DNA from 3 places in the Metabacillus sp. B2-18 genome. Region 2 is predicted to be linked to each of the others. Evidence: a T-box and tRNA genes for the amino acid it is inferred to sense, from the RefSeq annotation. Region 2 holds a T-box; the other regions hold tRNA genes.
What was found. A T-box is a leader RNA that pairs with one kind of tRNA and senses whether it is charged. The one in region 2 lies ahead of thrS (threonine--tRNA ligase), so its partner is inferred to be a tRNA-Thr.
Positions count from the first base shown of each region.

Region 1 (2,247 bases), 2.3 Mb from region 2:
GACGAAAGTCGGGCTTAGTGATCCGGTGGTTCCGCATGGAAGGGCCATCGCTCAACGGATAAAAGCTACCCCGGGGATAACAGGCTTATCTCCCCCAAGAGTCCACATCGACGGGGAGGTTTGGCACCTCGATGTCGGCTCATCGCATCCTGGGGCTGTAGTCGGTCCCAAGGGTTGGGCTGTTCGCCCATTAAAGCGGTACGCGAGCTGGGTTCAGAACGTCGTGAGACAGTTCGGTCCCTATCCGTCGTGGGCGTAGGAAATTTGAGAGGAGCTGTCCTTAGTACGAGAGGACCGGGATGGACGCACCGCTGGTGTACCAGTTGTCTTGCCAAAGGCATAGCTGGGTAGCTATGTGCGGAAGGGATAAGTGCTGAAAGCATCTAAGCATGAAGCCCCCCTCAAGATGAGATTTCCCATCACATTAGTGAGTAAGATCCCTGAAAGATGATCAGGTTGATAGGTCAGAGGTGGAAGCGCGGTGACGTGTGGAGCTGACTGATACTAATCGATCGAGGACTTAACCTAAATAGAAAAGCGGAAGAAGCTCGTTCAAATCCATAGGGAATTGGAGCGATCGAGATGAAGTCGTTCTTTGACTTCTTCGAGAGAGTGAAATTACCGTAGGATTTAGCTTCTGGAGCTGGACATGTAAGAACGTTAAACTCAGTCGTGAATTGAATTGTAAATCGTTATCTAGTTTTGAAGGAATATATTTTCTTCAAAAAATATATTGATTTTTCGACAGAATATTATATAATAGTTTTTGTCGCTAAAATTGAATGAGATATCTGGTAATGATGGCGAAGAGGTCACACCCGTTCCCATGCCGAACACGGAAGTTAAGCTCTTCAGCGCCGATGGTAGTTGGGGGTTTCCCCCTGTGAGAGTAGGACGTTGCCAGGTATAATGGAGGATTAGCTCAGCTGGGAGAGCACCTGCCTTACAAGCAGGGGGTCGGCGGTTCGATCCCGTCATCCTCCACCATAGTTTTTTCGCGCCAGCGAAAATAACTTACCATATGCCGGTGTAGCTCAACTGGTAGAGCAACTGACTTGTAATCAGTAGGTTGGGGGTTCAAGTCCTCTCGCCGGCACCATTCATTTTATTAATAATATTACTCATTTCTTAAATGAGCCATTAGCTCAGTTGGTAGAGCATCTGACTTTTAATCAGAGGGTCGAAGGTTCGAGTCCTTCATGGCTCACCATTTAACACACCTTGCGGGTGTGGCGGAATTGGCAGACGCGCTAGACTTAGGATCTAGTGTCTTTATGACGTGGGGGTTCAAGTCCCTTCACCCGCACCAGATTTTTTGCAATGATAAAATTAATTATCTAATATGCGGAAGTAGTTCAGTGGTAGAACACCACCTTGCCAAGGTGGGGGTCGCGGGTTCGAATCCCGTCTTCCGCTCCAATAGTAAGTGCCGGGGTGGCGGAACTGGCAGACGCACAGGACTTAAAATCCTGCGGTAGGTGACTACCGTACCGGTTCGATTCCGGTCCTCGGCACCATAGTTTTTATAATTCAATTTAGATTATTAGCGCCCGTAGCTCAATTGGATAGAGCGTTTGACTACGGATCAAAAGGTTAGGGGTTCGACTCCTCTCGGGCGCGCCATATTCGGGAAGTAGCTCAGCTTGGTAGAGCACTTGGTTTGGGACCAAGGGGTCGCAGGTTCGAATCCTGTCTTCCCGACCATTAACTAAATTACGGGGCCTTAGCTCAGCTGGGAGAGCGCCTGCTTTGCACGCAGGAGGTCAGCGGTTCGATCCCGCTAGGCTCCACCAAAACTTTTTAAAAAAATATCTTGCTTTTCTCAAATGAGAATGATATTATAATAAAGTTGTTGTTAAACAATGATCTTTGAAAACTAAACAAAACCAAGCGTGCAAATGTTAATTTCGATTAACAAAAAACGTACTATATAGTACAAACTTTTATGAGCTATATCAACTCTTTATTGGAGAGTTTGATCCTGGCTCAGGACGAACGCTGGCGGCGTGCCTAATACATGCAAGTCGAGCGAACCAATGGGAGCTTGCTCCCTGAGGTTAGCGGCGGACGGGTGAGTAACACGTGGGTAACCTGCCTGTAAGATTGGGATAACTCCGGGAAACCGGAGCTAATACCGGATAATATTTTGAACCGCATGGTTCAAAATTGAAAGACGGCTTCGGCTGTCACTTACAGATGGACCCGCGGCGCATTAGCTAGTTGGTGAGGTAACGGCTCACCAAGGCG
Region 1 covers NZ_CP088245.1:97,880-100,126, forward strand. Annotated here, with positions in the region: rRNA gene LPC09_RS00485 (23S ribosomal RNA) at 1-528, shown strand, start outside; rRNA gene rrf (5S ribosomal RNA) at 791-906, shown strand; tRNA gene LPC09_RS00495 (tRNA-Val) at 912-987, shown strand; tRNA gene LPC09_RS00500 (tRNA-Thr) at 1,024-1,099, shown strand; tRNA gene LPC09_RS00505 (tRNA-Lys) at 1,135-1,210, shown strand; tRNA gene LPC09_RS00510 (tRNA-Leu) at 1,224-1,309, shown strand; tRNA gene LPC09_RS00515 (tRNA-Gly) at 1,345-1,419, shown strand; tRNA gene LPC09_RS00520 (tRNA-Leu) at 1,429-1,517, shown strand; tRNA gene LPC09_RS00525 (tRNA-Arg) at 1,547-1,623, shown strand; tRNA gene LPC09_RS00530 (tRNA-Pro) at 1,628-1,704, shown strand; tRNA gene LPC09_RS00535 (tRNA-Ala) at 1,718-1,793, shown strand; rRNA gene LPC09_RS00540 (16S ribosomal RNA) at 1,964-2,247, shown strand, end outside.
Region 1: it encodes a tRNA-Thr, which carries the amino acid that the T-box ahead of thrS (threonine--tRNA ligase) is inferred to sense. The anticodon was not compared.

Region 2 (2,247 bases):
CATACGATAACAAAACAGCATTGACCGCCAAGCTAATGATTGAAAAAAGCCCTTGTTTTTTCCCGACAATCAGTAGAGTAAAGATGAAAATCCATGCTATGAATACAACATATTTATCACGCTTTACATCTTTGATCGTTCCAGTTAAAGTCGAACTTTCCTCTGTATCTATCGAAATAAACAATTCATTTCCAGCTTCGAATTTTTGATCATATGCTCCAGATGATGAATACTCATTTGTTAAGGAAATAGTTTCTCCTCGATGTTCTCCGTTTTTTATCACTGCTTCTATATGCTGAGTAAAAAGCTTATCAACATTTTCGTGAGGATCGACCGTCTCAGTTGTTTCGACTAAATGAGTTTTAGTAATTTTAGCAATAGGTTGATCATAAAAAGAGTAGTTATTATGTACAAAAAACATAGAAACAATAAAGAAAAATACTAAAAGAGTATAAAAAATGATTTGCCTAGACATATCTTTCAAAAGTAAACCTCCGTTATGAACTAGTAATATGTAATTGTAAGCAATGGACATAGAATAACAGGATTGTTTTTTTACCGTCAAGAACTATTCTAGTCTCAATCAAAATAGAAAATTATTTCTTGCATTTCTTTCCATTTTATTGTAGTATCAAAATCAATCAAATCCGAATTTTACTTTTGAACGCAATGATAAGGACATGAGTTACTTTAAACGGTTTCCAGAGAGGGAAGATATGCTGAGAGCTTCCTAACGCAGTAAAGTAGTTTACCACCTTTGAGCTGTATTGGGGAAATTAGTATCCAATACCGTATATGCTACGTTACAGCACCATAGCCATGAGTGTTTTGCTTGTGGGAAATTGGGTGGAACCACGGGTTATAACACACTCGTCCCTTGTACAGGGATGGGTGTGTTTTTTGTTTTCCAAAAATAATACAATGCTATGAAAAGGACATGAATGATGTTTACGGTTTTCAGAGAGGGGAGAAATGCTGTGACTCCCTAACTTAGGAAGGTCATTTACCACCTTAGAGCTATATCAGGGAAAGCAAGTATCTGATATCGTTTAGGCTACGTTACAGCTCCAGAGCCATAGGTGTTTTTGCTTATGGGAAATTGGGTGGAACCACGGGTAAAACGCACTCGTCCCTTGTTATGAGGGATGAGTGCGTTTTTATTTTACTAAAGAAAAAAGCTGCGATGAGGACATGAATGATTTTTACGGTTTCCAGAGAGGGAAGGAAATGCTGTGACCTTCCTAACTTAGGAAAATCATTTACCACCTTCTGAGCTATATCAGGGAAAAGTAGTATCTGATATCGTCTAGGCTACGTTACAGCTCCAAAGCCATAAGTGTTTTTGCTTATGGGAAATTGGGTGGAACCACGGGTTACTAACACACTCGTCCCTTCTCTAGGGATGAGTGTGTTTTTTATTATATTAAAGGAGTGTTTACCTAAGATGAATGTTGTGAAAATTGAATTACCAGATGGGAAAATAAAAGAATGTCAGAAAGGTATTCCTGTTAGTATGCTAGCTGAATCGATAAGCTCTAGTTTAAAAAAGAATGCGGTAGCAGGGAAAGTGAATAATCATTTGGTTGATCTCAGCTACAAACTTGAACAAGATGCAAAAGTTTCAATTTTAACTCTTGATAGTGAAGAAGGTTTGCAAATCCTAAGGCATTCAACTGCACATGTGTTGGCTCAAGCGGTGAAAAGAGTATTTGGAAATGTAAAATTAGGAATTGGTTCAGTGATTGAGGATGGTTTTTATTATGATATGAATCTGGAGGAGCTTAGCTTAACATCAAATGATTTAGAAAAAATTGAAAAAGAGATGGAAAACATCATCAAAGAAAACTTAGAGATTAAACGAATTGAAGTTTCTTATGATGAAGCAGAAAAGCTTTTTTTAGAAAAGGGAGAGAATTACAAGGTAGAAATTTTAAAAGATATTCCGAAAAATGAAAAGCTGTCACTATATCAACAAGGTGAATTTATTGATCTTTGCCGTGGTCCACATCTTCCATCAACTGGTTTTATAAAAGCATTTAAATTAACTCGTGTATCAGGTGCCTACTGGAGAGGCGATAACCAGAATGATGTGCTTCAACGAGTTTATGGAGTGGCCTTTAAAAAGAAAAACGACTTAAAGGATTATCTCTTTTATTTAGAAGAAGCAGCAAAACGAGATCATCGAAAGCTAGGAAAACAATTAGAGCTGTTTATGTTCTCAGAGGAAGCACCAGGAATGCCATTTTA
Region 2 covers NZ_CP088245.1:2,354,682-2,356,928, reverse strand. Annotated here, with positions in the region: gene LPC09_RS11880 (YibE/F family protein) at 1-475, opposite strand, end outside; T-box leader at 661-881, shown strand; T-box leader at 918-1,137, shown strand; T-box leader at 1,172-1,396, shown strand; gene thrS (threonine--tRNA ligase) at 1,445-2,247, shown strand, end outside.

Region 3 (2,247 bases), 1.5 Mb from region 2:
GTTTGGCACCTCGATGTCGGCTCATCGCATCCTGGGGCTGTAGTCGGTCCCAAGGGTTGGGCTGTTCGCCCATTAAAGCGGTACGCGAGCTGGGTTCAGAACGTCGTGAGACAGTTCGGTCCCTATCCGTCGTGGGCGTAGGAAATTTGAGAGGAGCTGTCCTTAGTACGAGAGGACCGGGATGGACGCACCGCTGGTGTACCAGTTGTCTTGCCAAAGGCATAGCTGGGTAGCTATGTGCGGAAGGGATAAGTGCTGAAAGCATCTAAGCATGAAGCCCCCCTCAAGATGAGATTTCCCATCACATTAGTGAGTAAGATCCCTGAAAGATGATCAGGTTGATAGGTCAGAGGTGGAAGCGCGGTGACGTGTGGAGCTGACTGATACTAATCGATCGAGGACTTAACCTATTAGAAAAGCGGAAGAAGCTCGTTCAAATCCATAGGGAATTGGAGCGATCGAGATGAAGTCGTTCTTTGACTTCTTCGAGAGAGTGAAATTGCCGTAGGATTTAGCTTCTGGAGCTGGACATGTAAAAACGTAAACTCAGTAGTGAATTGAATTGTGATTCGTTATCTAGTTTTGAAGGAATATATTTTCTTTAAAAAACATATTGATTTTTCGATAAAATATTATATAATAGATTTTGTCGCTAAAGGTCATATTATATATCTGGTAATGATGGCGAAGAGGTCACACCCGTTCCCATGCCGAACACGGAAGTTAAGCTCTTCAGCGCCGATGGTAGTTGGGGGTTTCCCCCTGTGAGAGTAGGACGTTGCCAGGTATAATGGAGGATTAGCTCAGCTGGGAGAGCACCTGCCTTACAAGCAGGGGGTCGGCGGTTCGATCCCGTCATCCTCCACCATAGTTTTTTCGCGCCAGCGAAAATAACTTACCATATGCCGGTGTAGCTCAACTGGTAGAGCACGATCGAATATGCTTCGAAGCTCCTGCTTCAGCACACAAATCGAGCTGCTACTTGAATAATCTTTCTGAGATTTGGGTGACTGGTAAGTAAGATAAAACCTTATATACATCTATACCAATGCCGGTGTAGCTCAACTGGTAGAGCAACTGACTTGTAATCAGTAGGTTGGGGGTTCAAGTCCTCTCGCCGGCACCATTTTATTTTATTAATAATATACAACTCATTATAAAATGAGCCATTAGCTCAGTTGGTAGAGCACGAACGAATATGCGTCGAAGCTTTACATCAGCACACAAATTGAGCTACAGCTTGAATAAGCTTACTGAAATTTGGGTGTCTATAACAAGAGATAAATTTAATATTATTACTCATTATGAAATGAGCCATTAGCTCAGTTGGTAGAGCATCTGACTTTTAATCAGAGGGTCGAAGGTTCGAGTCCTTCATGGCTCACCATTTACACACCTTGCGGGTGTGGCGGAATTGGCAGACGCGCTAGACTTAGGATCTAGTGTCCTTGTGACGTGGGGGTTCAAGTCCCTTCACCCGCACCAAAGTTTTTTCGCGTTAGCGAAAATAACTAACAATATTGCGGAAGTAGTTCAGTGGTAGAACACCACCTTGCCAAGGTGGGGGTCGCGGGTTCGAATCCCGTCTTCCGCTCCAAAGACAGTGCCGGGGTGGCGGAACTGGCAGACGCACAGGACTTAAAATCCTGCGGTAGGTGACTACCGTACCGGTTCGATTCCGGTCCTCGGCACCATAGTTTTTTCGCGCTAGCGAAAATAACTTACCTTAATCTTTATAGATTAATTTAGATTATTAGCGCCCGTAGCTCAATTGGATAGAGCGTTTGACTACGGATCAAAAGGTTAGGGGTTCGACTCCTCTCGGGCGCGCCAAGTATAGAAGTGAGAAATCAGAAGTCAGAAGCGAGAATAAACTTTTCGCTCTAAAGCAACAATAAAGTCTCTGACCTCCCAAATCCCACCTCTGAATTCTAGAACGGGAAGTAGCTCAGCTTGGTAGAGCACTTGGTTTGGGACCAAGGGGTCGCAGGTTCGAATCCTGTCTTCCCGACCATTAATTGATCTAAACTTTAAAATGGGGCCTTAGCTCAGCTGGGAGAGCGCCTGCTTTGCACGCAGGAGGTCAGCGGTTCGATCCCGCTAGGCTCCACCAATAATATCTTTTTTTAAAACATGGCGGTGTAGCTCAGCAGGCTAGAGCGAGCCGTAAACATCTCGAATATCATCATTGTAGGCTTGCGAGGAATGTGTCTTGACAAAGAGACATGACGAGCATGTTTTTTTACA
Region 3 covers NZ_CP088245.1:3,882,521-3,884,767, reverse strand. Annotated here, with positions in the region: rRNA gene LPC09_RS19760 (23S ribosomal RNA) at 1-410, shown strand, start outside; rRNA gene rrf (5S ribosomal RNA) at 672-787, shown strand; tRNA gene LPC09_RS19750 (tRNA-Val) at 793-868, shown strand; tRNA gene LPC09_RS19745 (tRNA-Thr) at 1,051-1,126, shown strand; tRNA gene LPC09_RS19740 (tRNA-Lys) at 1,312-1,387, shown strand; tRNA gene LPC09_RS19735 (tRNA-Leu) at 1,400-1,485, shown strand; tRNA gene LPC09_RS19730 (tRNA-Gly) at 1,523-1,597, shown strand; tRNA gene LPC09_RS19725 (tRNA-Leu) at 1,606-1,694, shown strand; tRNA gene LPC09_RS19720 (tRNA-Arg) at 1,757-1,833, shown strand; tRNA gene LPC09_RS19715 (tRNA-Pro) at 1,938-2,014, shown strand; tRNA gene LPC09_RS19710 (tRNA-Ala) at 2,038-2,113, shown strand.
Region 3: it encodes a tRNA-Thr, which carries the amino acid that the T-box ahead of thrS (threonine--tRNA ligase) is inferred to sense. The anticodon was not compared.